3 regions of the Brevibacillus schisleri genome follow, and region 3 is predicted to be linked to each of the others. Evidence: predicted binding sites of a transcription regulator. Region 3 holds the regulator's gene; each other region holds the start of a gene.
What was found. The regulator LexA, encoded in region 3, represses DNA repair genes until DNA is damaged. The targets are predictions, from matches to a motif close to CGAACATATGTTCG.
Positions count from the first base shown of each region.

Region 1: recA (recombinase RecA) is a predicted target of LexA. The motif match lies at 7,960-7,973, and genes of this name have one in related genera.
Region 2: ACUUHJ_RS02340 (carbohydrate kinase) is a predicted target of LexA. The motif match lies at 7,953-7,966, and genes of this name have one in related genera.

Region 1 is NZ_JBVNDM010000001.1:3,936,676-3,947,554, reverse strand. Features, by position in the region: gene ymfI (elongation factor P 5-aminopentanone reductase) at 3-740, shown strand; gene ACUUHJ_RS18445 (DUF3243 domain-containing protein) at 841-1,110, shown strand; gene ACUUHJ_RS18440 (YmfK family protein) at 1,219-1,998, shown strand; gene ACUUHJ_RS18435 (helix-turn-helix domain-containing protein) at 2,011-2,910, shown strand; gene rimO (30S ribosomal protein S12 methylthiotransferase RimO) at 3,022-4,368, shown strand; gene pgsA (CDP-diacylglycerol--glycerol-3-phosphate 3-phosphatidyltransferase) at 4,369-4,944, shown strand; gene ACUUHJ_RS18420 (competence/damage-inducible protein A) at 5,052-6,296, shown strand; gene ACUUHJ_RS18415 (DEAD/DEAH box helicase) at 6,305-7,894, shown strand; gene recA (recombinase RecA) at 8,060-9,118, shown strand; gene ACUUHJ_RS18405 (RecX family transcriptional regulator) at 9,188-9,829, shown strand; gene rny (ribonuclease Y) at 10,102-10,879, shown strand, end outside.
Region 2 is NZ_JBVNDM010000001.1:426,923-437,801, forward strand. Features, by position in the region: gene ACUUHJ_RS02295 (acetyl-CoA hydrolase/transferase family protein) at 1-860, shown strand, start outside; gene ACUUHJ_RS02300 (MFS transporter) at 945-2,111, opposite strand; gene ACUUHJ_RS02305 (Lrp/AsnC family transcriptional regulator) at 2,269-2,709, shown strand; gene ACUUHJ_RS02310 (cytochrome d ubiquinol oxidase subunit II) at 2,786-3,817, opposite strand; gene ACUUHJ_RS02315 (cytochrome ubiquinol oxidase subunit I) at 3,814-5,148, opposite strand; gene ACUUHJ_RS02320 (pirin family protein) at 5,312-6,085, opposite strand; gene ACUUHJ_RS02325 (DoxX family protein) at 6,140-6,526, opposite strand; gene ACUUHJ_RS02330 (FMN-dependent NADH-azoreductase) at 6,602-7,228, opposite strand; gene ACUUHJ_RS02335 (MarR family winged helix-turn-helix transcriptional regulator) at 7,370-7,816, opposite strand; gene ACUUHJ_RS02340 (carbohydrate kinase) at 8,009-9,109, shown strand; gene ACUUHJ_RS02345 (pseudouridine-5'-phosphate glycosidase) at 9,113-10,039, shown strand; partial or broken gene ACUUHJ_RS02350 (IS3 family transposase) at 10,185-10,879, shown strand, end outside.
Region 3 is NZ_JBVNDM010000001.1:3,796,342-3,807,220, reverse strand. Features, by position in the region: gene ACUUHJ_RS17695 (ArsR/SmtB family transcription factor) at 1-47, shown strand, start outside; gene ACUUHJ_RS17690 (SRPBCC domain-containing protein) at 79-594, shown strand; gene ACUUHJ_RS17685 (FusB/FusC family EF-G-binding protein) at 653-1,291, opposite strand; gene ACUUHJ_RS17680 (CD3324 family protein) at 1,449-1,712, opposite strand; gene ACUUHJ_RS17675 (GNAT family N-acetyltransferase) at 2,406-3,296, shown strand; gene ACUUHJ_RS17670 (TetR/AcrR family transcriptional regulator) at 3,598-4,188, opposite strand; gene ACUUHJ_RS17665 (MFS transporter) at 4,530-5,702, shown strand; gene ACUUHJ_RS17660 (GNAT family N-acetyltransferase) at 5,920-6,393, shown strand; gene ACUUHJ_RS17655 (hypothetical protein) at 6,543-6,971, opposite strand; gene ACUUHJ_RS17650 (DUF4269 domain-containing protein) at 7,058-7,633, opposite strand; gene ACUUHJ_RS17645 (DUF456 domain-containing protein) at 7,742-8,227, shown strand; gene lexA (transcriptional repressor LexA) at 8,278-8,901, opposite strand; gene yneA (cell division suppressor protein YneA) at 9,064-9,399, shown strand; gene ACUUHJ_RS17630 (DUF896 domain-containing protein) at 9,476-9,673, shown strand; gene crcB (fluoride efflux transporter CrcB) at 9,770-10,135, shown strand; gene ACUUHJ_RS17620 (HelD family protein) at 10,174-10,879, shown strand, end outside.

The DNA.
Region 1 (10,879 bases), 140 kb from region 3:
TCATGTTCAAGCAAGAGACGCCATGGGCGTTAATTACGGGAGCTTCCGGAGAGATCGGGCAGGCGATTGGTGCCTACCTGATTGATGCGGGGGTTCCCCTTTATCTGCATTACAATCGAAATAAAGAAAAATTAGAGCCGTTGGTGCAAAAATGCCAGGAGCGGGGCGTTCCCTTTGGCATCCTCCAAGCTGATCTGCGGGATCCACAGCAAATTGCGGCGATGTTTGCTCAGATGCAGGCGGCACCACTATTGATCGTAAACAACGCCTCAGTGGACGATGTCGGATTATTTACGGATGTGACTGTCGAGAAATTCGATGAACTCCTTGCCCTCAATGTTCGATCCGCTTTTTTGGTCTGCCAAGCTGCTGTTCCGGCCATGCTACGTGCAAGGTATGGGCGCATCGTCAACATTTCTTCCATATGGGGGCTTACTGGCGGTTCGTGTGAAGTACTGTACTCCATGACCAAAGGAGCAATCAACACGTTCACCAAAGCCTTGGCAAAGGAAATGGCACCAAACGGAATCACGGTAAATGCAGTCGCTCCAGGAGCGATTGCTGGTGGAATGATGGAGCGCTTTGCTCCAGATGAAATGGAAATGATTGCGGAAGAAATACCTGCCAACCGTCTTGGACAACCATATGAGGTAGCCGCAGTCGTGCGTTTCTTGCTTTCGGCGGATTCCAGTTATGTGACAGGGCAAGTGATTAGTCCAAACGGTGGATGGTACACCTAGAAGAAAAGTATGCATGAATAAAATACGAGAAATGATGGAATTCTACCTTTTGTGTGGGCAGCAAATCTGTTCGCAACGTACAAAAGGAGGGAATTTCCCTATGTCGATTCTTGACAATTTCAGCGACTGGAAAGCGTTTCTCGGAGATCGGGTAGAACAAGCGAAACAAGCCGGGATGGAAAGCGAAACGCTTCAAAATGTAGCTTATCAAATCGGTAGCTATCTGTCTGAGCAAGTAGACCCGAAAAACGATCAGGAGCGTCTGTTGAAACAGCTGTGGGACGCAGGTGATCAACAGCAGCAACAAGCTTTGGCAACACTCATGGTGAAGCTTGTTCAGAATCGCAATGACGCGAACGCTGGCAGCTAGCCATTCAAATCCCCTACTTTTGGGGATTTTTCTTTTCGCGATTGTCGAATGAAACGAACGTGATATACTACATAAGAAGAGAATTCTGGTTGGCGGAGAGGATTGCATATGGAAGCGAAGAAAGAATGGTACATGGAGTATGAGATTGCCCGTAACCGTCCCGGTCTCTTAGGGGACGTATCTTCTATTCTGGGGATGTTGAACATCAATATCGTGACGATCAATGGTGTGGATACCATGCGCCGAGGTATGCTGCTTTTGACCGATGATGATGAGAAAATGGAGGTTTTGCGCAACGTTGTGCAAAAAATGGACAACATAACCATAACGAGGTTACGTCCCCCGACAATGCTGGATCGTTTGGCTGTTCGCCACGGTCGCTATATTGAACGGGATAGCGAGGACAAAAAAACGTTTCGCTTTGTTCGTGAAGAGCTGGGCTTGCTGGTCGATTTCATGGCAGAGATCCTGAAGAAGGAAGGTCATCAGCTCATCGGGATTCGTGGAATGCCTCGCGTAGGGAAGACTGAATCAATGATTGCTGCCAGCGTATCCGCCAATAAACGTTGGACATTTATTTCCTCCACTTTGTTGCGCCAGACGGTGCGTAGTTCCTTAGCCATTGATGAAATGTCTACTGATCATGTATATTTGATAGATGGAATTGTCTCAACGCTGCGATCGACAGAAAAGCACTTCACCTTGCTTCGGGAGATTATGAACTTTCCTGCCGCAAAAATCATTGAGCATCCGGATATATTCGTAAGGGAATCAGAGTATCAACTTGATGATTTCCATTACATAATTGAGCTCCGTCATCATCCGGATGAAGAGATTACCTATGAGCTTATCAACAATCGCGGCTTTGATAATTTCGAAATGAATTAAGGAGGGGCAGCTGTGTCTGAGCTAGGTCAAGTCCTGCAAAGGGCCCGCGAAGAAAAAGGAATCACGCTCGACGACATCCAACGTATCACCAAGATACAGCGGCGATATTTGGAAGCAATTGAAAGGGGTCATTTTCACGTACTTCCTGGCCACTTTTACGCGCGTGCATTTATAAAGAGTTATGCGGAAGCTGTCGGTCTAGACCCGAACCACATCCTGAATCACTTTCAGTCCGATTTGCCGGCCCAGCCACCTACAGAGCAAGTAGAGAGACTGCGTCGCAGACGAGTTGCTTCAGCGAACAATCCATTACAAGCGGGGCGATGGGTGACCAAAACCTTGCTCGTATTGTTTATTGCCTTGATTATCGGGGTTATTTATTTCGCTGTCGTCAACAACAACGGAGGTCAGTTTACTCAACCAGTGCCAGGGGGAACTGTTAACCCTGGAGCGGAAATTGTCACGCCTGGCAATGGTGGTGGAGCGGCAACATCCCCGATTGCTCAACAACCGAAGCCTCCTTCTATTACCACACCGAACCCTCAAACAGGAACAAACCCACCTGAGACCGTTACGGAAACTCCTCAGGCAACCATCACGTTTGAATCGCAGCAAGGATCCATGTATAACTATTCCTTGCAGGGTGGAGAAAAAATCACGGTTTATCTGAAGGTGAAAGAAGAAACAAGCTGGTTTGGTATATCGGAAGGAAAAGGAAAAAAGTATGTTGAGCAGGGCACGCTCAAGAAAGATCAGGAAAAAACGATTGAGCTTGGGAAATCCGCTTATATTCGTTTGGGCAAACCGACTGTATTGGAATTAAAGGTGAACGGAGTCTTGGTAGACACGTCTAAAATGAAGTCAATGCCGTCCAATATTACGATGAAAGTAAAAGAGGCGGTCACCCAGTAGGCAAGCATATGCTTGCCTTTTGTTCTTTTCTCTTTTTTGACACTTCCTTTAGGCTTATATTATACTGGTTAGGTGTAATATGGGTTGGTGTGACCAATTGGAGGAAAAAAGATGACAGAGAAGGTAGGCACGCGTGAAAAAGTAGCGATTGTTACGCTGGGCTGTGAAAAAAATCTCGTTGATTCGGACATGATGGCCCATCTGATAGATGAAAAAGGTTATGAACTGGTTGATAACCCAGAAGAAGCAACTGTGGTTATCGTCAATACCTGCGGTTTCATCGATGCAGCCAAGGAAGAATCCGTAAATAAGATTCTGGAAATGGGTGAATTGAAGGAATCCGGCAAACTGAAATCGCTTGTGGTGGCAGGCTGTCTCACACAACGTTACAAAGAGGATATCTTGAATGAGATTCCTGAGGTGGATGGCATTGTCGGAACAGGCGATTTTATGTCGATTACAGGTATTATCGAAGAATCTCTAGAGGGCAAGCGACCAATCTTTGTAGGAAACCCCATTTTTACGTACGAAGATGTAGTGAAGCGAAAAGTAAAGCAAGGCACGTACACCGCATATATTAAAATTGCCGAGGGCTGCGACAACGCCTGTACGTTTTGCTCGATTCCTTTGATGCGTGGAGGATTCCGCAGTCGTACAATCGAATCCATCGTGGAAGAAGCTCGTCATTTGGCGGCACAAGGGGTCGTAGAAGTAAGTCTGATCGCACAAGATTCTACGAACTACGGAACAGATATTTACGATGGAAAATTGATGCTTCCTGAACTTTTAAACCGTCTGGCAGAAGTCGAGGGCATCGAGTGGATTCGTCTTCACTATGCATACCCTGGATATTTCACGGATGAACTGATCCACACCTTTGCTACCAATCCAAAAGTATGCAAATACGTAGACATGCCTTTGCAGCATTCAGAAGACCATATTCTGAAAAGAATGCGTCGCCCAGGAAGACAGACGGATATTCGTGCGCTGGTAGCAAAAATTCGCGCACAGGTCCCAGATGTTGCACTGCGTACCTCTTTGATCGTAGGGTTCCCTGGGGAAACAGAGGAAGACTTCGAGCGTCTGAGCGAGTTTGTCAAGGATATCCGCTTTGATCGACTGGGTGTGTTTACTTACTCCAACGAGGATGACACTCCAGCTTCCCGTCTGCCTGACCACGTAGACGAAGAGGTTAAGGAAAAACGTGCGAACATGCTGATGGAAATTCAGCGTGAAGTAGCCGGAGATCGCAATGGACGCTTTGTTGGTCAAGTTTTGGATGTTTTGATTGAACGTTACGAAGGACGTAACGATATTTATGTAGGTCGAACACAGTATGACGCTCCGGAAATCGATGGTGAAGTATTCGTCACTGGTTTTAAAGGCGAACTGGGCACCATTGTAAAAGTAAAAATAACACACTCCTATGAATACGATTTAGCCGGGGAGGTAGTCTAGGTGAATCTCGCCAACCGCATCACCCTCGCCAGGATTTTTCTGGTGCCGGTAGTTATGTTTTTTCTGCTGGTGCGTTACAACATCGGGACATTTTCGATTGGTAGCCTGACGATGACGTATAATGAGCTGATTGCGGCTTTGGTTTTTATCCTAGCAGCCAGTACGGACGGACTCGACGGTTATATTGCACGGAAGAAAAAAATCGTGACGAACTTGGGGAAGTTTCTGGATCCGCTTGCTGATAAGCTGTTGGTTTCTGCCGCACTCATTTCACTGGTAGAGATGCAGCGTTTGGAAGCGTGGATTGCGATTGTTATTATCAGCCGAGAGTTTGCGGTAACGGGTCTACGACTAGTTGCTGCGGCAGAAGGACAGGTAATTGCTGCGAGTGCATTGGGTAAACTGAAAACATGGGTGCAGATCGTAGCGATTACGGCTGTCATGATTCGAAACTTCCCATTTGGTTTCTTCGGCATTCCGTTCGACGAAGTAGCTACTTGGGCGATGGTGATCATCACGATTTACTCCGGGTACGACTACTTTGCGAAAAATCGTAACGTGATCCAATACTCGTAATGCGGGTATTGGTCTCTTTTTTCACAAGACTCTTCTCTTGAGCGTTTGCAAGTGATAAACTGTTAGTTTAGAGGCTTTTCTACTCTCAAAGAGAATGGATGAGGAAGATGAGAGCGGAGATTATCGCGGTAGGTACCGAACTTTTGTTAGGCCAGATCGCTAACACCAACGCACAGTTTCTTTCTCAGAAGCTGGCGGAAATTGGCGTGGGAGTTTACTTTCATACGGTTGTGGGAGACAACACGGAGCGATTGCTACAAGTGATTCGATTGGCATCAGGACGATCTGATCTCGTCATTTTCACGGGTGGGCTAGGGCCGACTCAAGATGATTTGACGAAAGAAACCGTGGCGGGGCATGTAGGCATTGGATTGGAAACGAATTCAGAGGCCATGGAGAGAATTGAAAAATTCTTTTCGCAACGTGGGATTGTCATGACGGAGAACAATCGTAAGCAGGCGCTGGTGCTTTCTGGCAGCCATGTATTCTCCAACGATTTCGGGATGGCGCCGGGGATGGCGATCCGTCATGACAGTAGTACGTTCGTGCTATTGCCTGGACCACCTAGTGAGATGTATCCAATGGTGGAGAATTACGTGATGCCGTACTTGACCGATTTGCTCCCCGATAAACAAGTGTTTCATTCTCATGTACTCCGGTTCTACGGAATAGGCGAATCCGCTTTGGAGGAAAAACTGCTTGATCTGATCGAAAAGCAGGACAATCCAACGATCGCTCCATACGCCAAAGAATTCGAAGTAACGCTGCGAATTACGGCAAGAGCTGCGACAGTCGAAGAAGGAGAAACCTTGATTTTACCTGTAGAAAAAGAAATTCTCAGCCGTGTTGGTCAGTACATGTACGGGTTGGGCGAGAACTCGTCACTGCATGATGTGCTAGTTTCTGAGTTGAAAAAGAGAAATGAGACAATTGCTTGTGCAGAAAGCTGTACAGGTGGAGCGATTGCCTCGTTGATTACCGCTGTGCCAGGAAGCTCACAAGTGTTTCGTGGCGGGGTAGTCTGCTACACCAATGAAGTGAAAAATCAGCTGCTCGAAGTACCTGATTCCATTTTGCAAACAGATGGGGCAGTCAGTGAGAAAACAGCTCAATTGCTGGCTGAACATGTACGAGAAAAGCTGGGAGCTACTTACGGGATTTCTGTTACGGGAGTGGCTGGACCCGATCCTTCCGAGGGCAAGCCTGTTGGCCTTGTTTACGTAGGGATCGCGGCAGAAGGAATGCCCACAGTTGTAAAAGAGCTGCGCCTTGCCGGAAGAAGGCATGCAATCGTTGGGCGTGCCGCTAAATACGCGTTGTTTTATGCGTTGCAAATGCAAAAAGAAAGGTGATTTTTTTCATGACGATTTTTTCCGATTTTCCTTTACATAAATCTATTCTGCAAGCGATTCACGATATGGGCTTCGAGGAGCCATCGCCGATTCAGGCAGCTTGCATTCCAAAAGTTCTGGATGGCGGAGACCTGATTGGTCAAGCACAGACAGGTACTGGTAAGACTGCTGCCTTCGGGATTCCACTTGTAGAAAAGATTACGCCTGCCAATCGTGTACAAGCGATCGTGTTGACTCCGACTCGTGAGTTGGCTATTCAGGTAGCAGGAGAGCTCTTGCGTATCTCCAAATACAACAAGGTTCGTACGCTGCCAATCTATGGCGGACAATCGATCGGACATCAAATTCGTGCACTGCGCCAAGGTGTACAAATCGTTGTAGGTACTCCTGGCCGTGTCATGGACCACTTGCGTCGCAAAACATTGAAGCTGGATCACGTACATACACTCGTTTTGGATGAAGCGGATGAAATGCTGGACATGGGCTTCATCGAAGATATCGAAACGATCATCACACATATGCCGGAAGAGCGTCAAACCTTGCTGTTCTCTGCGACGATGCCGCCAGAAATCAAGCGCTTGGCTACCCGTTACATGAAACAGCCGCAAACGATCGCGGTGAGCCGTGAAGAAGTAACGGCACCATTGATCGAACAGGTATACTACAAAGTGTTTGACCGTAACAAAGTAGAGAGCCTCTGCCGTATTCTGGACAGTGAGGATGTAGAGTTGGGAATCATTTTCTGCCGTACCAAGCGTGGTGTAGATGAGTTGTCCGAAGTGCTGCAATCCCGCGGATACCTTGCGGACGGCTTGCATGGCGACTTGTCACAGGCACAACGTGACAAGGTCATGAATGCGTTCCGTGAGGGCTCGATTGAATTCCTGATCGCGACAGATGTAGCAGCACGTGGTATCGACGTAGGAAACGTCTCTCACGTAATCAACTACGATATTCCACAAGACTCTGAGAGCTACGTACACCGTATTGGTCGTACTGGTCGCGCAGGTCGCAAAGGAATTGCGATGACGTTGGTTACGCCTCGTGAAGTAAGACAAATGATGTTTATCCAAAAGCAGACAAAAGCACAAGTGCTCTCTCGCAATGTTCCTTCCCTGGAGGAAGTGGCTGAGCGTAAACAAGAGCAGTTGCGTGAACAGTTGACTAGCCTTTTGGAAAGCGATGCTATCGCGGATATGTATCAAAAAGTAGCGGATGCTCTCGTAGGTCAATACCCGGCTGAAAAAGTAGCAGCTGCTGCATTGCACCTGGCATTCCACACCGAAGCAGGACAAGGGCAGGAAGTAGAAGCGTACAACTTTGGTGAGACGGGTGCAGCAAAAGGCATGGTCCGCTTCTTCCTGAACGTAGGCCGCAATGCGAACATGAAGCCACAGGATCTGGTACGAGAGATCTCTGAATCTGTGGGTATCCCAGGAAAATCAGTAGGTCGTATCGACATTTTCGAGAGCTTCACGTTTGTTGAGGTTCCAGAAGAGGTAGCGGCATTCGTATATGAGTCACTGCGTCAAACGCGCATCAACGGAAAACGAATCAATCTGGAGCCTGCAAAGCCTCGCGGAGCGAAGCGTTCCTAATTTGCGAGTATTCCAAAGCAGCCATTTCACTGGGTATAACCAGGAAATGGCTGCTTTTTACAATGCGAATATTTGTTCGTAAAAAATACTTGGCAAACACTTCTGTCTCGAGGTATGATGAAGACAAGCAAAACAGATGCGAAAAATTGAAAGGGTGTGTACCATTTGTCAGATCGTCGCGCAGCTTTGGAGAGTGCATTGCGTCAAATAGAAAAGCAATTCGGTAAAGGTTCCATTATGAAGTTGGGGGAAGTATCCAACGTTCAGATTTCTACTGTATCGAGCGGAGCGCTTGCTCTTGATATCGCACTTGGTGTGGGCGGATTCCCACGTGGACGGATTATTGAGATTTACGGACCAGAGTCTTCTGGTAAAACAACCGTAGCACTTCATGCAATCGCAGAAGTGCAAAGACAAGGCGGACAGGCTGCGTTTATCGATGCTGAGCATGCTTTGGATCCGGTTTACGCTGCAAAGCTGGGTGTAAACATCGACGAATTGCTGTTGTCCCAACCAGATACGGGTGAGCAAGCTTTGGAGATCGCGGAAGCACTGGTACGTTCTGGTGCAGTAGACATTATCGTAGTTGACTCCGTTGCGGCTCTCGTGCCAAAAGCAGAGATCGAGGGCGAGATGGGAGATTCCCACGTAGGTTTGCAAGCACGCTTGATGTCCCAAGCACTCCGCAAGCTGTCTGGTGCCATCAATAAGTCCAAAACGATTGCGATCTTCATCAATCAGCTTCGCGAAAAAGTGGGAGTTATGTTCGGTAACCCGGAAACAACGCCAGGTGGACGCGCTTTGAAGTTCTACGCGAGTGTTCGTTTGGATGTTCGTAAAGCGGAATCTATCAAAGTCGGAAACGACATTTTGGGTAGCAAGACGAAGATCAAAGTTGTCAAAAATAAAGTGGCTCCACCATTTAAGGTTGCTGAAGTGGACATCATGTACGGTGAAGGTATTTCCAGAGAAGGTAGCATCCTCGACATCGGTTCTGAGATTGATGTCGTGCAAAAGAGTGGTGCTTGGTATTCCTTCAACGAAGAGCGTCTCGGCCAAGGTAGAGAAAATTCGAAGGTCTTCCTGAAGGAAAATCCGCATATTGCCTCTCAGATTGAAACAAAAGTGCGCGAATACTTCAGTCTGAACCCTGGCTCTGTTCCAGAAATTGAGCCAGAAAATGACCCAGAGCAAGATGAAGAGCCTACATTTGATCTGGAGTAATGAAGAGTGGAAGAGCAGCCTGTCGATGAGACAGGCTGTTATTTTAGCTTTGCGAAGGAGTGACTCATCATGAAGAGCGGCCTGATCACTGCCGTTCATCGAGATATCAAACAAAAGCAACGCTACCATATCGATGTAGAAGGCGAGTATGCCATTACCGTACATGAAGACATACTGGTAAAGTACAACCTATTTAAGGGAACAGAATTAGACGAAGCTTTTTGCCGAGAAGTGCTAATAGCAGAAGAAAAGCATAAAGCGTATTTAGGAGCTTTGCGATACCTCGGCATACGCCCACGGACAAGCAGTCAGCTGCATTCATATTTGGTAGAGAAGGGATTTTCTACGCAGATTGCCGAAGAGATATGTCAGCGCTGCAAGGATCATGGCTACATCGATGATGAAGCATTTGCGAAGCAATGGGTAGACGAGCGATTGCGTTTGAAGCCGAGAAGCCCGTATATGCTGCGTATGGAGCTTACCCAGCGTGGAGTAGACAGAGGGATTGTAGAGGACGCAGTACGTGGCGTGTCTAGGCAGGCTGAACTAGATGCTGCTCGCGCATTGATAGAGAAGAAGGTGCGACGCATAGAAGGTGCACCGAGCCCCGATGAAGAACGCAAGCTGCTGTCCATGCTGATGCGCAAGGGATTCTCCCATGCGATCATTCAACAAATGCGTGAAGAATTGCGTCGTAGAAGCGATAGTTAGGGTCAACTCTATTTGCATGATCTTGACAATTCTTGTTCACAAATAATAAAATAGGTTTGTATTTACTTGGTGTATCATAACTTTTTGTGATTTGCTCACTCGATGCCTATGAAACAACTGAAAAACCGTGCGAAAGTAGTACGGATTCAGCGGACCGAGTAAAATCGGTCTTGTTTTATAGCCGAATGTTCAAATGTGAGAGCACTCCATGAAAAACAAATGCTTGGAAAGCGGGGAGATGTCTTACAATAAGGAGGTGAAACGAAAAGCCTATGGATCCTATAATTACTGTTGTCATTGTGCTCGTTGCCCTGCTGATCGGCTTGGGTGCTGGCTACTTCACTCGTAAATCGATTGCGGAAGCGAAGATCTCCAGTGCAGAAGAAGCTGCACGACAGATCGTGGAGGAAGCCAAACGGGACGCCGAAGCCGTTAAGAAGGAGAAGGTGCTGGAGGCAAAGGATGAAGTGTTCAAGCTTCGATCCGAAGCGGAAACCGAATTGCGTGAGAGACGCAATGAGATCCAGCGTCAGGAACGACGAATTCTACAAAAAGAAGAATCGTTGGACCGTAAGATGGAACAGTTGGAGCGCAAAGAAGAAGAATTGTCTGAGCGTGACCGTGCCATCGCAGAACTGCAAAGCAAGGTAGAGCACTTATATAAAGAACAAGTATCAGAGCTAGAACGAATCTCCGGCTTGACGCAGGATGAGGCGAAGACGATTATTCTCACTGATGTGGAGAATACCGTCCGTCACGAAATGGCTGTGATGATCAAGGAGATTGAGACTCAGGCCAAAGAAGAAGCGGACAAGCGTGCTCGTGAGATCATTACAACCTCCATTCAACGTTGTGCAGCGGACCACGTAGCAGAAACAACCGTTTCTGTGGTTACACTGCCAAATGATGAGATGAAGGGACGTATTATCGGACGCGAAGGACGTAACATTCGTGCCCTGGAAACGTTGACTGGTATTGATCTGATTATTGACGATACTCCAGAAGCAGTCATCCTGTCTGGCTTCGACCCGATTCGTCGGGAGATCGCCA
Region 2 (10,879 bases), 3.4 Mb from region 3:
CGAATCAGTTGGATTCTCCGTCAACGATTGTGGAGCCGGACGAAGAAACGGCGCAAATTGCGGCGCATCTGATCGAGTTTTTGCGTCAGGAGGTAAAAGAGGGACGCTTGCCGAACAATCTTGCGCCATTGCAATCGGGGATTGGATCGGTAGCGAATGCGGTTTTCAACGGATTTTTGGATTCGGAATTCACGGATCTGACGGTCTTCTCGGAAGTGTTGCAGGATGCGGTGTTTGATTTGCTGGATGCAGGTAAAATTTCGTTTGCCTCTGGCTGTTCGATCACGCTGACAGCTGAAAAGATGAAGCATGTCACCGAGAATTTCGCCCAATACCGGGACAAGCTGCTGTTGCGTCCGCAAGAAATCACGAACCATCCAGAGCTGATTCGCCGCCTCGGTCTGATTGCGATCAATACCGCGATTGAAGCGGACATCTACGGAAACGTCAACTCGACCAATGTATCGGGTACGAGAATGATGAACGGTATCGGCGGTTCTGGTGATTTTGCTCGTAATGCACGTCTGGGTATTTTCGTAACCAAATCGATTGCCAAAGGTGGAAACATCTCGAGCATCGTTCCGTTTGCCTCCCATGTGGATCATACCGAGCACGATGTAGATATCATCGTCACTGAGCAAGGCCTGGCTGACCTGAGAGGCTTGGCTCCTCGTCAGAGAGCCATCAAAATTATTGAGAACTGTGCGCATCCGATGTACCGCGATCAATTGATGGCGTACTACGAGGAAGCACTCACACGTGGCGGACACACTCCGCATGTACTGGAAAAGGCATTCTCCTGGCACGTACGTTATGCGCAGGAAGGCACGATGCTTGCCAAAAAGCCAGCGTTGGTTTAGTCGATGGAATGATGAAAAAAGCAAACCCGCTCAGGCGTTAAAGCCTTGGCGGGTTTTTCTCGTCTCCAGTGCAAAGTTTACGTTTTACGCTTGCAAGCTTTCCTGCCTTTTTTCCTGAGCAAACGAAACCCATGCAAAGCCAAAGCCGACGAGGACGAGCAGACCGCCGAGCAAGCTGATGTGAACAATACCTACATGGTCTACGATCACTCCACCAAGTCCTGCACCCAGCGCCAGCCCAAGCTGAAAAACCGAGGTGTTCATGCTGAGGGCCACCTGCGAAGAGTGAGGGGACAGCGTGATCAAATAATACTGCTGGGCTGGAACGGTGGTTTGCACGGCAGCGACCCAGAACATAACCGTGATGATTGCCCACGTGAACAGTTGCGAAGACAGCGGCAGGATCAGCAGGATAGCCGCATGGAGAAGCAAGCTGACATACAGCGTGGGGCGAATCCCCCATTTGTCGGTGGAGACGCCTCCGATCCGCGAGCCAGCCACACTAGCGAGGCCTGCCAGGAAAAGCGTGGTGCTTACCCAAGCAGTCGTCATGGCGGAAGTGCCCTGTAGAAGCGGAGTAATGTAGGTATAGACGGTGGAATACCCTGTGACAAAGAACAAAGAGATACATAGCGCATGAATCACCCGTTTGTTCCGGAGTGCGGCCAACTGTTTGGGTAGCGGGACGGTTTCTTCCCCCTGTTGCTTCGGCAAATAGGCCAAGATGGCGAAGAAGGGAACGAGTGTCAGGACGGCAATGAGTGCGAAAACAGGACGCCATCCCCAGACGTCTCCCAGCAGGGTACCAAGTGGAACCCCAAGCACGAGCGAGAGGCTGAAGCCCATGAGGATGATCGCGATGGATCTGCCTTTTTTCTCTGGGGAGGCCATGTTAGCAGCTTGCGCGAGAGCTACTACGGTGTAGATACCTCCGCAAAGCCCCAGCAGAATGCGGGATACCATCAATAGGGAGAAGCTCGGGCTCATGGATGCGAGGAGGTTTGCCACTATGAAAGAAAACAGTGTCCAAAGGATGAGTTTTTTGCGTTCTACTGCCGCGGTGAGCGCAATCAAGACCGGAGCCCCAAAGGCAAAGGCCAGAGAAAAGGTGGTCACTAACTGACCAGCAAGGGAGAGGGAGACATGGGTGTCATCTGCGATCATGCTGATGATTCCGGTCACGATTGACTCAGCTGTGCCAATCATGAATTCTCCCAAGGCCAGCAATAGGATTAAAAATTTTTTGGGCAAGGTGGTTCACTCCTCTGGCTAACAAAATTGATGTAGTGACATTTTACAAAACGATTTCTATAATTTACATACATGAACCAAGGTGTTTTCGATGGGCGGATTTCTATATGCAAGTTATTTGGTAGGAAACACTTATGGATTTGAAAGGGTGATCTGCGTGGACCAAATTGATTACAAAATCATAAGCTTGTTGCACGAAAATTCGCGGATACCGTTTGCGGAGCTGGGGAGAATCATCGGGATGACGCAGCCTGCCGTGAAGGAGAGGGTCCGTCGTTTGGAGGAGCAGGGAATCATTACGGGCTACCACGCGTCGATCTCTCAGGAAAAGCTGGGTAAGCACACGACTGCTTTTGTCATGTTCCGCACCAAGCAATGTGCGGCGTTCATCGATTTCTGCAAGCAATCGCCGGAAGTGACGGACATGTACCGGATCAGTGGGGAGTATAATTACATGCTGAAAGTGGTAACAAGGTCAACGGAGGAATTGGTTGCCTTCTCGGAACGCACTGGGGATTTCGGCTTCTCCTATACATTGATCGTGCTAACGGCGCCGTTTGAGCAAAAAATGATGCTGGAGGAAGAGAAAATCTTCTGATCGTGCTTTTGACCGAAAAAAAGAGGCTCCGCCGTATCAGGGCGAAGCCTTTTTCCTTTTGCGTTTTGCGAAATTGCTATTTTTGCCGTACATACTGTTCGTCCCTCATAAACAGACGCCAGAAATAAATAAAACCGGGTACGAGAATCGCAAAGCCAACTAAATAACAAATGAACAGAGCGTGGAACGTATCCGGGTGTGTAAAGCTGGACTCAATCGTCACATTGGGATAGACGATGTAGGGCAGGCGTGCTGCACCATACGCATAGCTGGCGAGCAGATATTGCGTCGTGGCGACAATGACCGCAATCCGCGGAAGGTGGATGCCGAAATATCGACGATCTTGTGGTACCAAGAGAGCGATATAGCTAATGAAAAAGCAGACCGCCGATGCAATAAGCCACGGCAAATAGTCGAGAATGCGCTCATATAGCCATTTTGCCTCCATTTGCATCGTCATCACGGTAACCAATGCCGCAAGCAACGTAATCGGCCCCAGAAACACCGCATCCCGGCGATAGACAGAGAAGGCTTGCTTTTCACCTGCGACGAAGGAGTAGTCCGCGAGAAGCAGCGACGAGAGGTAGAGTGTGCTGCTGACGGCAAGACCAATAAAAGAATAGACGTGCGGGCTAGTCAAAAAGAGTCCCCAATCGAGAGACTCCACACCATTGATCGTTCGAGACAACCCGCCCTGTGTCACAGGGAGCACGCTGATTAAAAGAGCTGGCACCAATATCCCGGTAACGCCTGAGACGATGCTGAGCATCTTATCATACCTGTGAATCAGATGAGAAAACACCATGAATGTACTGCGAATCAACATCAATAACACCACGAGACATCCGGGAACAAGCAGCAGGCTTGCCAATGTGTAGGTCGCGCCAGGGAAAAAGGTAACGAGTGCGACTACAATTAACACGATAAAGACATTCACGACCTCCCAGGAGGGCGAGAGATAGCGATTGGCGATTTGAGTGGCTTTGGTTTTTTCCCGATTCAAATAGATCATCGACCAAAAACCAGCACCGAAGTCGAAGGAGGCCGCGACGGAATAGATGACGACGAAAATCCAGAGCAGCGTAATGGCAATAATCGTGTCGGTCATGCTGTTCCTCCGTCCACTTTCGGCTGTTCTGGCGGATCGAGCTCCAAGGGATGGCGGCCAAAATAGCTACGGAATACGAGTAGGGTGACGATCGCGAAAAATACGTACACCGAGAGGAAAATCCAAAACAGAGTAGAGATGCCTGCTGCTTGGGTAGCGGCGTCTACTGTTTTCATCACACGATACACCACCCATGGCTGGCGTCCTGTGCAGGCAAAAATCCAGCCGAATTCGATGCCTAGCAAGGCGAGCGGGCCACTTACGACAAAGACCCAGAGAACCCAACGGGGATACTGAGAGCGCTTTAGGAGCTTCTTCCAAGCGAAGCCGATGAAACCAACGAAGATCAACAAGCTGCCGATGATAACCATCCCGTTAAATAGCGTATGGATGTAGAGTGGAGGCCACAGCTCCTTTGGAAAGTCGTCCAGACCGACCACGACCTCGTCAAAGCGGTTGGCTGCAAGGAAGCTGAGCGCCCATGGAATCTCGATAGCGTATTTGACTTTTTTCGTCTCGGGATCGGTAAAGCCGCCAATCGCGAGTGGGGCATATGCTTGTGTTTCAAACAGTCCTTCCGCAGCGGCCAGCTTTTCCGGCTGGTATTCATGCAAAAGCTGCGCCGATTCGTGACCGTTCAAGGCAGTTAAAAGGGAAAAGGTGCCTCCCACGATTAAACCGGCCAATAGTGCTTTTTGGTGATACAAATAAACCCGACTCCCTTTTTCGGCGCGAAGCATTTTCCATGCTGCTACTCCAGCGACGATGAATGCCCCTGTCATATAAGCAGAGACCGTTACATGACCTGCCGTCACGAAAAAGCTGGGATTAAAAAAAGCTTTCCAGGGGTCCACGTCGACGATCTGCCCATCGACCATCCGAAAGCCAGTTGGCGTGCCTTCAAAGGCGTGGACATTCGTAATCAGGATCGCGGAGGCCGTCGCACCAAGCAAAACCATGAACAAGCTCAGCAAACGCATGTTGCGGGATAGGCGGTGAGCCGCGTAGACGTAGATGGACATAAATAAGGCTTCCACGAAGAAAGCGAATATTTCGATCTGAAAAGGCAGCGAGATCACCTTGCCGACAATCGCCATGAACCCAGGCCATAGCAGGGAAAGCTGGACCCCAGCAATCGTTCCAGACGGGATCGCGACACCTAGCAAGATCGCCTGGGCTTTTGTCCAGCGTTTGGCCATAATCTCGTAATCGCGGTCACGCGTCCGCCAAAAGAGGAGCTCCACCAGCAAGATCATGAGCGGGAGACCAACGCCCATGGTCGCAAAAATAATGTGAAAGGCCATAGTCGTCCCGAAAATGGCTCTGGTCATCACGATATCTTCCACGTTCAACTTCCTTTCTGATCAGCACCAAAAATTGTTAACGATGTCCTCGTTAATGTCCCATGAGGAGGCGGAGTTTATACGAAAAAGACCGTCACAAAAATGTGACGGCCGGGCTTGATGATAGGATAAGGGCGTTTGGAAGAGTAGATTATTTACGATAAAGTGGATAATCAACCTCAGTTGGTACCTGAATCAACACCAGGCGGAGCGGAGCATCGGTTGATGCTGTGTAGATGGCTGTGTTGCTTCCCTCGGAGGAGAGAACGACAAAGTCACCTTTGGTATACGAAGTGTGGTTCTCGCTGGCAGTAGCTTTCTCTGCAACGCTTCCGTTTCCTTCCACTATGACGACTGCGTGAGCATAACCAGCCGGGAGTTCTTTTGCATACGACTTTCCAGCGGGAATCGTGATGTCGCTCATCAAGGAATCCGTAACCAACTGAATGGGTGCAGGCGATCCGATGATGTGCTTCACTTGCACTCCATCAACATCTTCAGATGGAAACTCCTCATGATCATACTGATGGTAAGTCGGTGGTTGCTTCGTCGTTTGTGCCAGATGCGGTTCAAACCAGATTTGAAACATTTCCGTATCCTTGCCAAGCTCTTCTGCATGGTACGCGCCTGAACCGGTTTGCATAATCTGCGCGCCGCCTGTCGACACCTCTTGAAGATTTCCGAGCGTGTCCCGATGTCCGACTGTCCCTGTGAGGACATACGACAAAATTTCAAAGCCGGAGTGAGGGTGCAGCGGAATTTCAAATGTCTTCAGTGATTTTGCCCATGCCCAGTAAAAAAGTGGTCCTACCCGTTTGACAACGGAGCCTTCATGAGGGAAGCCAATGGGTTTGTTCTCTACGATTTCACCGTCGCCAAAATGTCCTTTTGCTTGCTCGTTCTTTGTATAGACGCGGATTTCCATCTGATGTTCCTCCCTTAGTATGATTGCTGGCTTACGGGTTGTGAGGAGTTACCATTAAAACAAGATGTATGCACCTGGACCGATCAACGCTACACCAATAACAACTGCGATTATTGTCAGGTTGTATTCGAATCCGTTTTGTGTCACCCAATATCCATTTTGCCCGTGTACCTTCAGAATGGCAACCAGCATTGTGAAAGCAAGCAAAATAGCACTTGGCCAGATACCTACGCCTGCCGCAAACATCAGACCACCAACGAGTTCAGACAATCCAGCGACAAAGGCCATCGCTACGCCAGGTTTCACTCCGATGGACTCCAGCCAGCCGCCTGTTCCTTTCAAACCATAACCCCCAAACCAACCAAACAACTTCTGCGTACCATGACCTGCAAACGTCAAACCAATGACCAAACGAATTAACAACAATCCAGTATCCAACACTTTTCATCTCTCCTTAATTACTTTTAATTAGTATATCTTTATTTTGAGATATTTGTCCAAAAAGGCTGGCGGGCCTTAGAAGGATTCCGCCAGTTTTACTGCTTTTTCTACACCAGCTGCAACGAGCTCAGCTGCTTTGTCTTGGAATTGGTTGTGACCTTCTACGATTACTTCGGTTACATTGCTAACGCCCCAGAAGCCGAGGATCGTGCGAACGTATTTGTTTGCCATTTCCATCTGAGCCATAGGCCCTTCGGAATAAACGCCACCGCGTGCGCTCAACAGAGCTACTTTTTTGTCGCCCATCAGACCAACTGGACCTTCAGCTGTGTACTTGAATGTTTTACCTGCTTGGGAGAGGTAATCCATGTACGAGTGCAGAACAGCAGGAACAGTGAAGTTCCACATTGGGAAAGCGAATACGACTTTGTCTGCTGCTGTAAATTGGTTCAGGTATTTGTTAACCAAGTCAGCACGTTTTTGCTCATCAGCAGACAGCTCGATGCTGTTTCCTGCTTTCCACATAGCAGTCAGCATGTCGTTACCGTAATAAGGGAGGTTTTCAGCAAACAGATCCAGCTCAACGATTTCATCGTTTGGATGTGTTTCTCTGTATGCTTTCGTGAAAGCTTCGTACAGCTTTACACTTGTAGCCTGCTCAACTGGGCGATCATTTGCTTTAATAAAAAGTACTTTACTCATGGAAATTTCATTCCCCTTCCGTTTAGTAAGTCACTAACTTTTAATGTGTAAATCTTGATTTTAAGATTATTACGTATCAGATCTTTTGTCAACACTTTTTTTGAAAGATAGTGTTGGAGAGCGGGGACGGGGACTGCTCTTCTAATAAGTAGCTTGAGCAGTACGTCCCAATTTTTTAAGCAGTTCGATTGCTTGACGCTGTTCTTCTGGTGTGAGACCTTCCATCGCTTTCTCAATTGCGAGTTGATGAGGCGGGAAGATTTCAGACAAAAATTGATGCCCTTTTTCAGTGAGTTCTGCAAAAATGACGCGTCGGTCTGCTGAACAGGGCTTGCGAATGAGCAGTTGCTTCTTTTCGAGTTTGTCCACAACGTATGTGATGTTTCCGCTGGAGATCAATATTTTTTCGCCAATTTGCTGCAATGGTTGAGGACCTTTATGAAATAATACCTCTAGTACGCCGAATTCAGTTGGATTAAGTCCATGCTCGCGAATGTGACGATTGGAGTGAGCGGTAACCCAGTTGTATGACCTTGATAAAACGACAAAAAGATCGAGGGGATCATTTCGCAGTGGTTTGTCAGACATATGGACCCTCCTTTACATCTACATCTAAATTTCGATATCTCTAATTTAAGATAATCCTACATGATCGCATTCCTATTTGTCAAATTTAGAAAAAATAAAATGAAAAACACGCTTGTACAAACAGTTGTCTTCGTGATAAACTTTTGTTTGTAAACAAGCTGTGAAAGCGTAACAGAAGAAAGGAGGATGACCGTGGAAAAAGACATGCAGATCCTTCATCATATCCGGCAAAATCCTTTTATCACGCAACAGGAGCTGGCTGATCTGATTGGCATCTCACGTTCAGCGGTAGCTGGCTACATCGCACAGTTGACCAAACGCGGGGAAATTAAAGGACGGGCTTATGTACTTCGTGATGAAGGAATGATTGCTTGTATCGGTGGGGCCAACCTGGACCGCAAAGCACGCGGCAAGCAACAGGTGCGTCTACACTCATCCAATCCCGTAACGATTATGGAATCGTGTGGAGGGGTGGCACGGAATATCGCGGAGAACCTCGGTCGTCTTGGCTGCAATACGTCCCTCATCACCAGCGTTGGCGAGGACAAAGAAGGCGAGTGGCTCTTGCAGGAGACGAAAAAGCACGGGGTGCACATCAGCCAAGTGTGGAGACTGCCTACACAGCGTACGGGAACGTATACGGCGCTTCTCGATATTGACGGCGAGATGGTTGTTTCCTTGGCGAACATGGATATTTACGATGCTCTCACACCGGAGATGTTCGCAGAAAAATGGTCGCACATTGCAGCAGCCCACGTGGTTTTCATCGATACAAACATTCCGGCGGACTGCTTGGCCTACATCATCGAACGTTGCCGGGAGGAAAACATCCTGCTCTTCGTTGACCCGGTCTCTTCTATTAAAGCAAAGAAGCTCCCACAGCAATTGGACGGAGTAGAAGCGATTTTGCCGAATCGCGAGGAAGCCGAGCTGATGGCTGGCATGAAGATCACGACGATCGAAGAATGCGCCGAGGCTTGCCGCAAGATCAGGGAACGAGGCGTCAAGCACGTCATCGTGACCTTGGGCGAAGAAGGCATTTACTATCAATCCGAGGAAGTTGAGGAGCATATGCTTCCATACCCAACAGAAGTAGTAGATGTTACAGGTGCGGGAGATGCGTTCGCGTCGGGACTCTTGTATGGCATTGTAAGCGGAGAGTCTTTCCAGAGGGCGTGTCGCCTTGGATTGGCAGCATCCGCTCTGACATTGCAAACAGAGCAGTCCGTATCTCCTCTATTAAAAGCAGAACAATTGGAACTGGCCGTAGAACAATTCGAAAAGGAGCGATAAGAGATGAAACAATATTTGACCTTTACTGAGGAAGTACGCCACGCACTGGAGAACAACCTGCCGGTAGTTGCGCTAGAGACGACGATTATTTCGCACGGTATGCCATATCCGCAAAACATTGAAATGGCAAAAGAAGTAGAGCAAATCATTCGCGACAACGGTGCTGTACCAGCTACAATCGGGATCATGGACGGCAAAATCAAAATCGGTTTGACTGACAGCGAGCTGGAAGAGTTTGCGACGAACAAAAATGTAGCAAAAGTAAGCCGTCGCGACTTTGCTTACATTTTAGCTAGCGGTAAAATCGGTGCGACTACAGTAGCCGCTACCATGATCGCAGCTGAGATGGCTGGTATCCACATGTTTGCAACTGGCGGTATCGGCGGGGTACACCGTGAAGGCGAAATCACTTGGGATGTATCTGCTGACCTGACTGAGTTGGCGCAAACAGATGTAGCTGTAGTATGCGCAGGTGCGAAATCGATCCTCGATATCGGTCGCACACTCGAATATTTGGAAACGCAAGGTGTACCTGTTGTGGGCTACCGCACGGATGAATTCCCGTCCTTCTTCGCTCGCAAAAGCGGATTTGGTGTAGACATGCGTATCGATACACCAGAAGAAGTCGGTAAGATGATGAACACCAAATGGGATCTGGGGCTCAAAGGCGGTATGATTATCGCGAATCCAGTACCAGAATCAGATGCACTCAACCACGAGGAAATCGAGGCTGTGATCCAAAAAGCACTCGCAGAAGCAAAAGAAAACAACATTGCAGGGAAACAGGTAACGCCATTCATGCTCGATAAAGTGAAAAAGCTGACAGAAGGCAAGAGCTTGGCAACAAATATCGCGCTGGTGAAACACAATGCTGAAGTAGCTGCGAAAATCGCGGTAGCTTATCAGAAAGAAGCGAATCAAGGTAAATAAGAGAGATTGGACAACAAAATAGAGAAAGAAAAACGAGCCGCTAGAATCGTAAAATGTACCCTATAGAGTAGACACTAAAAAAGTCACCCTATAGGGTACTTTCTTGTATAATTTTTTAAAAATGGCGATTGGGGAAACCGCATAAATGGTTAAAAAGATATTTACAGAGAATGAAATTAAGATACTCTCAAATAACCCTTATGTTAAATCTGTCAGTTCAAAAGGGATCACCTATACTGACGAATTTAGACGTTTTTTTGTAGCAGAAAATGAAAAGGGTAAACTACCAAGGGAAATATTCGAAGAATTTGGATTCGATATAGATATGATTGGGATGAAGCGAGTTAAATCAGCAGGTAAGAGATGGCGTGCTGCTTACCGAAAAAACGGAGTATGTGGGTTAAGTGACTCCAGAAGGGGGAACTCAGGGAAATCTACTGAGAAAGAACTTACGCTAGAAGAAAAAAGATCCGATTCGCAGAAAGGAGGATGGACAAATAACCTTATCGGCTAGTCAAAAGTTTCTCCTGATTCGCATCATTATTGAAAAATACAGATTAAAAAATATGGTTCGCTATTTATGTGAGGTTGCTGGGACCTCACGTTCTGGCTACTATAATTATTTCTCTCAGAAATCTCAGGAACAAAGAAAGCAAAAAGAGAAAAAAGATGAAATCGCTAAGGAGATGGTATTAAAAGCGTTTGGTTTTAAAGGACGTTATAAAGGGGCTCGCCAAATCAAAATGACATTAGCGGGTCAATTTGACATGGTCTATAACGTAAAACGCATTCGTAGAATCATGAAGAAATATGGCATCTTGTGCCCTATCAGGAAGGCAA
Region 3 (10,879 bases):
ACCTGGAAGACTATTTGCGAGAACTGCAAAACAAGGAAAAAGCTTGAGATCCATTCAAAAGAATGAGGAGGAATTACTATGTCAAGAAACGCAATGGTTTCAAGGGTAGAGAACGAGCGAGTGCTGGTACTGGAGCGTGTATTCGACGCGCCCAGAGATCTCGTGTTCCAGATGTTTAAGGAGTCTGAGCATCTCAAGCGCTGGTGGGGACCGAAAGGCTGGGAACTCCCGGTTTGTCATGTTGATTTCCGCCCAGGTGGTGTTTGGCACTACTGCATGAAGTGCGTCGATAAGAATCAAGGAGATTTTTACGGCATGGAATCTTGGGGTAAAGGTGTTTATAAGGAAATAGCTGAGCCCGAGAAAATCATCTATACCGATTACTTTTCAGATGCAGAAGGCAACACAAACGATGCGATGCCTTCAACAGAGGTTATGATGGAATTCATCGATTTGGGTGGCAAGACGAAGCTAGTCAGCCGTTCTGAGTATGTATCTGCGGAAGCTCTCAAAACTGTCATGGACATGGGGATGCTAGAGGGCATCACCCAAACGTGGGATCGTTTGGAAGAGAGTCTGAACGAGATCAAGTAAGCGAAATAGGAAAGGCCGCCTGGTATGACCCGGCGGCTTTTTCTTTTTAGTAGCAGATTTATTTCACCATCAGCGCAATAAAATCGTTCAGCTTATCCAGCGAAATGATATTTTGATTGCACGACACGCTGTCTAGGCAAATGTAGTTTCCTTTTTTCAAATACGTTCCATCCCCGGAACTTTTGGCTTCAAGGACGAACATGCCGATCTCCTCAAAGCGATTACAGAGTGCACAAACGCCTTTTTTGTTTACGTTTGTAAACTGTCCGTGTATGCCAATCAGTTTTTCTTCGTGGTAAGCAACAATAAATTTCTTTTCCGTTGAAGTGTCTAGCCAGCTCAGATAAGAGATATCTGAAAAATCAATCTCAGCTAAATTCGAGACCTTTAGCTTCTTTACTTTTGGAAAGAGCTTCTTAATGGAAGACTCTGTGATAGCAGGGAATGGAATCACAAACGGTGAAAGCTGATTCAAAAACTGCTTTCCTTCTGCCTTTTCTTTTATCGAGTCAATCGGATGCAAAATCTCTTTTTGTTCTTCCGTTAGGTTTGGGAACAATTGAAAGACTTCTTCATGAGCGATTTCTTTACGAGCACGAATCACGTTGACATCTGTACTGGTCGCATAGGCGTTCATGATTGCTTGAACGCGCGATTTAATAAAGTGATATTGATGCGTATGGATAAAAGGTTCCATGTTGCGGTTCCTCCTGTTTCTGTCTTGTATGGTGGGTTCTTCTTTAACTTTAGCGTGTTTGCAGGTGAGGAGAAAGGGAAAGGACATTTCCCAAAAAAACTCGCCATAAAAAAGCACTGACAACCTAATGGAAAGGTCTTCAGTGCTTTATAAACATCTATTTGGTATACACGATTTTTTTAATCGTCTCTGTAGACAAGAAGTATTCCTCCGCTAACTGAGAAATAGCCGTCCCGGCCCGAAAACTGCTTTTAATAGCTGTATTCCGCTCATCCAGGAGTTTTCTCCCGCCAGTCCGTGTCCCCCATTTTTGATGGGTTACTTTTGTCTTCGGAATATAAATGGTTTCTCCTTGCACGTACTTTTGAATTTCCGCGAGTAACGATTCAGGAAGGATTAAATTTGCTTTCACACATTTCATTTCTGCTCGCTCCTTATTTATAGATCGGCAAATAAGGGGCAAAGCCAAGAAATAGGAAATGAGATACGCAAATGAAGGCGATGATTCGTTTAAACGGAAGACCACCTCATGCAAAGTATCGCCTTACTATTTCTAGGCTTTGCATGAGCCGCTGCGGTATGTGGCAAATTGAGAGCATTCGCCATAGGTACACCCCCCTCGAGGTCCATTTTGAAAACGGTGCCCCCTTTTTAAAGGGGGTATTTGAATTATATAAGAAAATGGCTTTTTTGTATAACGATACTTACAAAAATGTTAGTGGATTTTGAATGCTCATTTACAACTTTTTGAAAGTCAAATATAGTAATGGTATCGAATGTGAAAAGAGGTTTTGATTGAGTATGATGAAACTGATAATCGCTAAGTAAAATTCGAATGAATTTTATATGGGAAAAGGTTAAATGAAGGGCGTGCCCTTGGTTTCTTTTTTATTCCTTTTTTCAAAAGCGATTAGAAGGCATTATATCTCATTCAAACAAATTTCACGTTTGTGCATGATATCTATTCCGTTCGGGATAGGTATCTTCATCACAACGATAAATTTGACCATGAGAAGAGAATTCTTCTTGTGGTCTTTTTATTTGGAAAGAAGGGATTGCGAAAAGAGAATGGATGATGACAAACCGCACAAAAAATAGAATGGGAGGTTTTTATATGCGTGAATATCGATTGATTAGCGACTACAAGCATATCGAAACATACAAGGAAAGCTTTAATGACCTCGCCAAGCAGATCTTTCAGCTCGATTTTAGAGAATGGGATAACAAGGGCTTTTGGAATGACAACTATGTCTGCTATTCCTACTTGGATGGGGATCAGGTTATTGCGAACGCTTCTGCCAGTAAGATGATCGTGACATCCAATGGAAAAGACTACAAGGCACTTCAGATCGGAACGGTCATGACGCATCCTGCCTATCGCAACAAGGGGCTGGCAGCGAAATTAATGAACCATATTCTTGAAACATGTGAGAAGGAATACGATTTTATCTATTTGTATGCCAATGATACCGTGCTCGATTTTTATCCGAAGTTCGGATTTGAGAGAGTACGTGAAAGTAGTTTTCGTTTATTGGCAACCGATTTGAAAAAGCAAGTGGAACAAAAATCGGTCTTGCGTAAGCTGGATGTTGATAATGAGGCTGATTTTCATATTATGAAGGAATTTGCTGCGAAAAGAATCCCTGTTTCATCGAGACTAGGCATTAAGGAAAGCGAGCATCTGTTGATGTTTTACTTTTTGCTTGTTTTTCGGGATGCGATCTATTATCTCGAAGAGGCGGATGTGATTGTCTTATTTGAACAAGAAGATGACCAACTGCATGTATTTGATGTTGTAAGTAAAAAAACAGCTGATATAGAAATGGTCATTTCTCATTTGATAACCGCTGAGACAACGATCATTCATTTTCACTTTATGCCGGATAGTGAGAATGAAAAGATCCAATCTGCATGGATGACAACGACCGATGATGTCTTATTTGTTCGCCCCTCGTTAAAAATGGAGATAGAACATTTTCGTTTTCCGCTTACTTCCCACGCATAAAAGGTTTGAAATAACACAGTAGGTGAAACAGTAAAATAGCTTCGTGCCATCGTGGGCTGCCGATGAGAAGAGCAGCTACAAAATGATCAAATGTGATTATCACAATATATGAGTTATGTGCTACCAGTTTATAAAGACTGGTAGTTTTTTAATCCCCCCAGATGGTCACATCCAGGATTGGCAAGACAAAGATGCTGTAGAAGTCTACGATCGGGAAGGATGATCAACAGATTTGACGCCTGATCCTCGTACAGCATACAAGAATGGCGGGATGATTCATTGTGATACACAACAAAAGGACCTATCCCAGAAGTTCTTTGGCTCCGTTCATGACTAAGGGCAAAGACTGTTTAACGAATGATTCCGCACTTATTAGACGCCCCTCATTGTTCCAAACGTAAGCCGCCCCATACATCCCCCAACTTAACATGACAGAAGCTGTATGTATTAAGAATTGCTGGTTCGGAGTCGATAGCATCTTGTCTTTGTCTATAAAGGAAAGAAGTATCGTTTGAATTTTTTCCTTTATTTGAATTTCGAATACAGATACAAGCGATGTATTTCTTCTTTTGCACATGGTGCTTAGACCCTCGTGAAATTCGCATACCCCGAGAAAAATACTCTGAATCGTTTCTTTATTCAATCCTTCGTGACCGCTTATTCGATTATTCATGATTGTCATAAATGATTCCATTAGTCTGGCCTCAAGAATTTCAAATTTATCTACAAAGTGCGCATAAAAAGTCGCTCTGTTAAGAGTAGCCCGCTCTGCAATATCCCTAACGGTTATCGATTCAAAGTCTTTTTCTTGAATTAATGAAGCAAAAGCGTCTTGAAGAAGTCGCCGTGTACGTATCACACGAGGATCAGCTTCATTCTTTTGAATGGTCATGATTAAGATCTCCCCAGTAAAACGACATTTTAGAAATGGTGTTGTCTATACAACGGTTTATGGTTATTGCTGATTGCGTACCAGACGGTTGCTATTATAGCATACAAATACAACAAGTGTTGTTCAAGCAACTGGTGTTGTATTGACACGAAATGCTCAATGCCGTTTTTTCAAAAGGAGGAGAGAATCATGTAGGTTTGTAACTATGATCCCGAGATCAAGATTTCGCGGGAGGAATAGACCGAAACATTACGGCAAGCTCCGCGCTGGCTCCTTTAGCTGCTGACATGCAGCCGTGGCGTTTTTTCGTAGTGATATAAAACACATCAGGAGTGTGAATGATGAAGAGCACTTGGAAAGTTTACGTTCTAGCCTTGATCAGTTTTTTAGTTGGAACATCCAATTACATCGTTTCCGGAATATTAGACAGAATTGCAGAAACATTGGGAACAAATGTTGCAGCTGCAGGTCAGCTCATTACGGTTTATTCCCTGGCCTATGCGGTCGGCACTCCTATCTTGATGGCGCTGACAGCCAAAATGGACCGGCTTAAGCTCTTACTTTATTCGCTAGGCCTCTTTATTGCCGCAAACCTGCTGACATTTATATTGTCCGACTTTGGTTTTTTCATTACCGCGAGAATCATTACGGCGTTAGGCGCCGGGGTGGTCACAGTTAACGCGCTCAGTATCGCCGCCAAAATCGCTCCGCCAGGTAAGCAGGCCAGCGCCATCGCGAACGTTACCATGGGCATTACAGCATCGCTCATCATCGGCGTCCCGCTGGGCAGAATGGTAGCCTCTGCTTTTGGCTGGAAAGCGGTATTTCTGGCCATCGCGATTGTCGGGGGCTTGGCCATGCTTGTCATTGCTACAGTTATACCACGTATGCAGGGCGACAAGCCTGTCCCTCTGATCAAACAATTTGCTTTGTTAAAAAAACCTCAAGTTTTGGTTGCTTTAGCGATTACTTTTTTCTGGTTGGGAGGATATTCGCTCGTCTATACTTACTTATCCCCTTTTCTGCTAGAGGTGACTCATTTAAATGAATCATTAATTAGCGCAGCTCTGTTCGTGTTCGGCGTTGCCAGTTTGATTGGCTCGAAAGTGGGGGGCTACAGTGCGGATAAACAAGGCATCAAATACACGCTCGTTTCTGGGATGGTGCTTCACGTTATTTCGTTGATTATGCTATCTTTAGTCGGACAGTCGCTCATTACTGTATTCGCTATTTTGATCCTCTGGTCTTTTGCCGCTTGGTCATCCGCTCCCGCGCAGCAATTTAACCTAGTTTCGCTTGTTCCTGAATCCACGGGCGTCATGCTGAGCTTGAACAGTTCCATGATGCAGCTTGCCATGGCTGTCGGCGCAGGAATTGGCGGGCTGATCGTTAACCGTGTTTCTTTAGCATCCATTACCTGGTTCGGCGTACTCGGCGTACTCATCGCCATCATTGCTGTGTTTGTATTATTTAGAATGGCATCACGGCATTCGGTGGCTCAATCAGTGGAGTAAGGTGATCTTTCAGTTCTTCACAAAAAAGCAGACCGCAAATGAACGGCCCCCCAATCGTTGGACGCAACAATACGGTGAGGTTGTTAAGGTAACGAAAAGTACATATCCATGTGAATAAATGAACGTAAACTATCGGGGGAACGATGCTACAATAAAAAAACGAGACGCGGCTGCCGGCATGATTCGGTAGCCACGTTATACTCTAGGGGGAGTTTCAATGCTACTTCGAAGATTTCATGAGACGGATATTGACCAGATCATCACTTTATTTTATGAGACCGTACATACCATAAATAAGCAAGATTACACGCAAGAACAAGTAAATGCTTGGGCTTCCCTAGCGGATTTGAAGCAGAGGAAAGAGGTCTGGTTGAAAGCTCTAACTAGTAATATTTCCTATGTTGCTGAAATGAATGGTTATATCGTGGGCTTTTCTGACATGAGTTTACAAGGTTACCTGGATAGACTATTTGTTCATAAAGAGCACCAGGGGAAAGGAATTGCTTCTGCATTGGTAGACACACTTGAATCTGAAGCCAAAAAATTAGGTCTAATCGAAATAGAAACCGATTCGAGTATTACCGCTAGACCCTTTTTTGAAAGAAAAGGGTACATCGTAGTAAAATCGCAAATCGTTGAACGCAATGGCACTAAGCTAATGAATTTTAGAATGAAGAAAAGTTTACGCTAACGAGAGACAAAATCTGAATACAAAAAAACAAAAAGTCGGTAATCCTGAGAACAGGAAGCTGGTTACGTTGGGCAGTTGAGTGCCCTCATTACTCTTTAAATGAAACCATAGTAACATTCCGATCTTTTTCGTTCACGGTTAAAACAACCTCACTTGCAAAGCGTGAGAGAATTACTACGCTCAGATTCTCCTCGTAGATAAAAATCGCTTACCAGAGGATCAATCTTACTTGTATTTATGACCGATTCGATAAAAGAACTTTTTATATTCGGCTTTAAGTCCTCCAGCCTAATTTCCTCCATCTTTCCATTCATGTATATTCCCCGTACTTTCGTAAACAGGCTTGTGAAATTGACGGAAGCATACTCTCCTATTTCGGGATCGTTGTGGGCCGGAATCCGATAAGCAGTATGTTCATGAACAACAAAAGGGGCGATGGCCCATTGCAGGACGATATCATGGATAAAATCTGGAGGCTCCTGAAGCCCACTTGACTCGAATCTCTTAAATGAGAAGTCGACGTTTGTTTCTACCCGATTCTCTCCAGTGGGGAATGGTATCTCCATCAGCCAATCCATCTAGTATGTCCTCCTTAATGATCGGTTGCAACGCCAGTCGCTGTTTACCCTTATGATTCCAGCAAGTTGATAGATTTGCTAGCAGATTAATCCTTTCGTAGGAGCTGAACTCTTTGGCGTAATTCCTGTTCGGTCAACGACTCCAATTGCAACAAGGCCTCATACGGATCATCACCCGGAATATGAAAGTATCGAGCAAATGCAGGTTCTGTTTTGAGGCCGTCTTGCTTCAGAGCCCTGATATGTATACACGCATCCAAGCCCCCTATATGTAACAATCGTGCTTCGATGTCCATATGACGATAGGCGTTTTGCTTTTCCACAGCAACCGGTTGTGCAAACAATTCAAACCAAAAGCCAGCTGTGAAAAATGAAATAACGCATGTGGGAATCCCTTTTAGATCGAGTTTTGTCAATTCAAATCTGGACAAGCAGCCAAATGCTTTACGGACAACCAGCTCAAACTGATCCAGATCATGGCTCTCGCAAATAATATCCAGATCGCTTTGCTCAACATCAATGTCCAATGGGATGGTTCCGGCAAGCACTGGACGGTAATCGGCTAGTACTTCCATGATATGCGTCTGTTGAATCGCTTCCCACGCCGCTTTTTGGCGCATCGTTCCTCTGCTCAAGTAAGAGAGATCATGCCAATTTTTCATGAAACTACCCCCATGTCCACTTTCTTTTAAAATAGTGTAGACAAAAGTGAATAAGTGCGCAACGAAATTGGTAATCACTCGTATACCTAAATGAAGGGAGTGTAGTGGATGGAAATACTTTTGTGGGTTGTGGTTGTGTTATTGTTCCTGTTAAGCATCGCAGGAATTTTCTTACCCGTTTTACCTGATACGATCTTGTTGTGGGCGGGCTTTTTGCTCTATCACTTTTTCATTGCAGATCCGGGAGCGGGATTGCCGGCATCCTTTTGGTGGGGAATGGCCGTTCTAAGCATTCTGCTTTACGGTGCTGACTTGCTGACGAACATGTACTTCGTGAAAAAGTATGGGGGGTCAAAGTGGTCGTCCGTTGCTGCAGCGGTCGGAATTATCCTCGGAATTTTCGTTTTCCCACCGTTTGGTATGCTGATCTTGCCGTTCGTATTCGTCGTTCTCGTAGAGTTGATGGTGCAGAAGCAATCGATGGAGCGAGCGGTGAAAGCGGGGGTAGGCTCACTGATTGGATTTTTGGGCAGTGCGGTTGTAAAAGTCATCTTGCAAGTTACGATGATCATCTGGTTTTTTATCGCCAGATAACATATAGAAAACAAAAGGGACAGCCGAGGCTGTCCTTTTTTACGTGGAAACTAGTGAATGAGGCGATAGACGCCAATGACTTTACCGAGAATGGTGACATGCTCCAGAATGATCGGTTCCATCGTGGCATTTTCCGGTTGGAGACGGAAGTGGTTCTTTTCTTTGAAAAATCTTTTGACGGTCGCTTCATCTTCTTCTGTCATGGCTACGACAATGTCACCATTGTTCGCTACGTGCTGTTGGCGAACAATGACGTAGTCTCCGTCGAGAATTCCGGCATCAATCATACTATTCCCGGAGACACGCAGCATGTAGACCTTGTCGGAAGTCACGATATTGTCTGGAAGCGGGAAGTATTCTTCCACATCCTCAATGGCTGTAATGGGCTGTCCAGCGGTTACTTTTCCGATTACTGGCACACGGACGACAGAGTCTTCGAAATTGTCTTGAAAACGATCTTCATCTGAAAGCAATTCGATGGCGCGAGGTTTGGTAGGATCTCGACGAATGAGGCCTTTTTTCTCTAAGCGTGCCAAATGACCATGTACCGTTGAGCTGGAAGCGAGTCCGACAGCCTCTCCAATTTCACGTACAGAAGGCGGATAGCCTTTATCACGAACTTCCTTTCGTATAAACTCGATGATGGCTTGTTGTCTACTCGATAATTTTGACATAGAAAGACACCCCTGATTTCTCGAACATATTTTCCTATATTATACCATGGGAGCTTGCGTTCGACAAACATAAGTTCGTTTCGTTGTTGACATGAACATATGTTCTCATTTATTATGAGTTTACAAGAGAACAGAACGTATGTTTGTAAGGAGGCCATTATCATGAATTCATCGACAGTACGTAATCGTTTCGAGAAAAAAGAAGAACGTCGTGTTCGTTTTGGTATCACGAGAGGTCAAGCACTCTTGTTTCTTATTACATTTACTCTCTTTTTTTACTTGTTGACCGAACTAGTGTTTGCTGCTTCGCCAATGGACGAGCCACAAGGCATAGAAGTAACCGTACAATCCGGAGATAGTCTATGGTCGTTAGCCGTTCGCTACTCAGATCAGCATACGGATGTTCGTGACTATCTCATAGAAATCAAGGAAGCGAACGGTTTGGATAGCAACTGGATTTACCCGGGGCAGACTCTGATCATGCCTGATATGCCGTAAGTGTTCGGCTGTCTTGCGGGATCATTCGAATGTGGTATAATGAAGCGGCACTACTACAGAGTGGGAGGAACCAGCAGTGGTATCTGACGCAGAAATTAAACGCATTAACGAATTGGTCAAAAAGTCTCGCGAAGAAGGTTTAACTGAAGAGGAAAAGCTCGAGCAAAAAGCATTGCGCCAAAAGTACATTGACGCCGTTAAGCTTTCACTGAGAGCAAATTTGGATTCCATCCGTTATGTGGAAGACCTTGAAGAAAATAAGCCAAAACAGTAAGATAACAATTACTGATACGACAGACATCCTCGCTTGACGCTAGGGTGTCTTTTTCTGTGACAGACATAACGCTTTGATAGCCAGGGAGGGAAAGTGATGGCGTGGATAGCTGTGGCGGTTGGCGGAGCAGTTGGCTCTCTTGTGCGCTACCTATTGTCTTTACTCGCAAATCAGCCGGAATGGCCGTGGGGAACCTGGATCGCCAATGTCTGTGGATCCTTGATCATTGGCATCTTGTTCGTGCTGGGGAAAGAACGAGGCATTTTATCTCCAACACTCTATCTCTTATTTGCAACGGGTGTCATGGGAGGATTTACGACATTCTCTAGCTTCTCCTTGGAAGTGGTCACTTTTTGGGGAGAAGGACATCTGTTGCGGGGCACATTATATGCTCTTCTCAGTTTGGGAGTCGGTCTACTTTCATGTGCGGTTGGAATATGGCTGGCCAGGCAATGGTCCTAATACGTTCAAAGACACGATACATGTGAGGGGGAATGAAGGTGAGTACACAGCATCGTGATTATGAGTTGGAACAAAAAAAGCTGGATGAAACCATTTCAGCTATTGATGAAGAAATGGAGCAGCTTCGCAATGATATTCGCGAGGCAACCGATGATTATGTGAAACAGGTCGTTAACTCTAAAAAGGCAAAGGATTTGCGCTACCTGGAAGATCAGGGGCGAGAGAAGCCTTATTTCGGCAGAGTGGACTTTTTGAAAGATGAAATCTACGAGCTGGATCAGGTTTACATAGGAAAACGGGGAATTGTACGCAGCGATACATTTGATTCTGTCGTCGTGGATTGGCGTGCGCCTATCGCCAGTCTTTATTATTCTGGTGAGAGCAAAGACGCGTTTTATCGGATGGGACGCGAGATCGTGCGTGGTGAAGTTCGATTAAAGCGTAATTTTGCGATTGAAGACGGAAAGATCGTCGGCATCTATGATGGAGCGGTAAAAGAAACAATTAACCGCGAAATGGGGCATCCTGACGAGTTTTTGCAGGAGGGCTTCATTGATGAATTTTTGGCAGCCAATTTAAATCAGGCGAACGATAGCAGGCTAAAAGACATCGTCGCTACCATACAATCCGAGCAAAATGATATTATTCGGGCGGAAAAAGAACGGCCCATTGTTGTGCAAGGAGTAGCGGGGAGCGGAAAAACGACCATTGCGTTGCACCGACTCTCCTATTTGATTTATAACT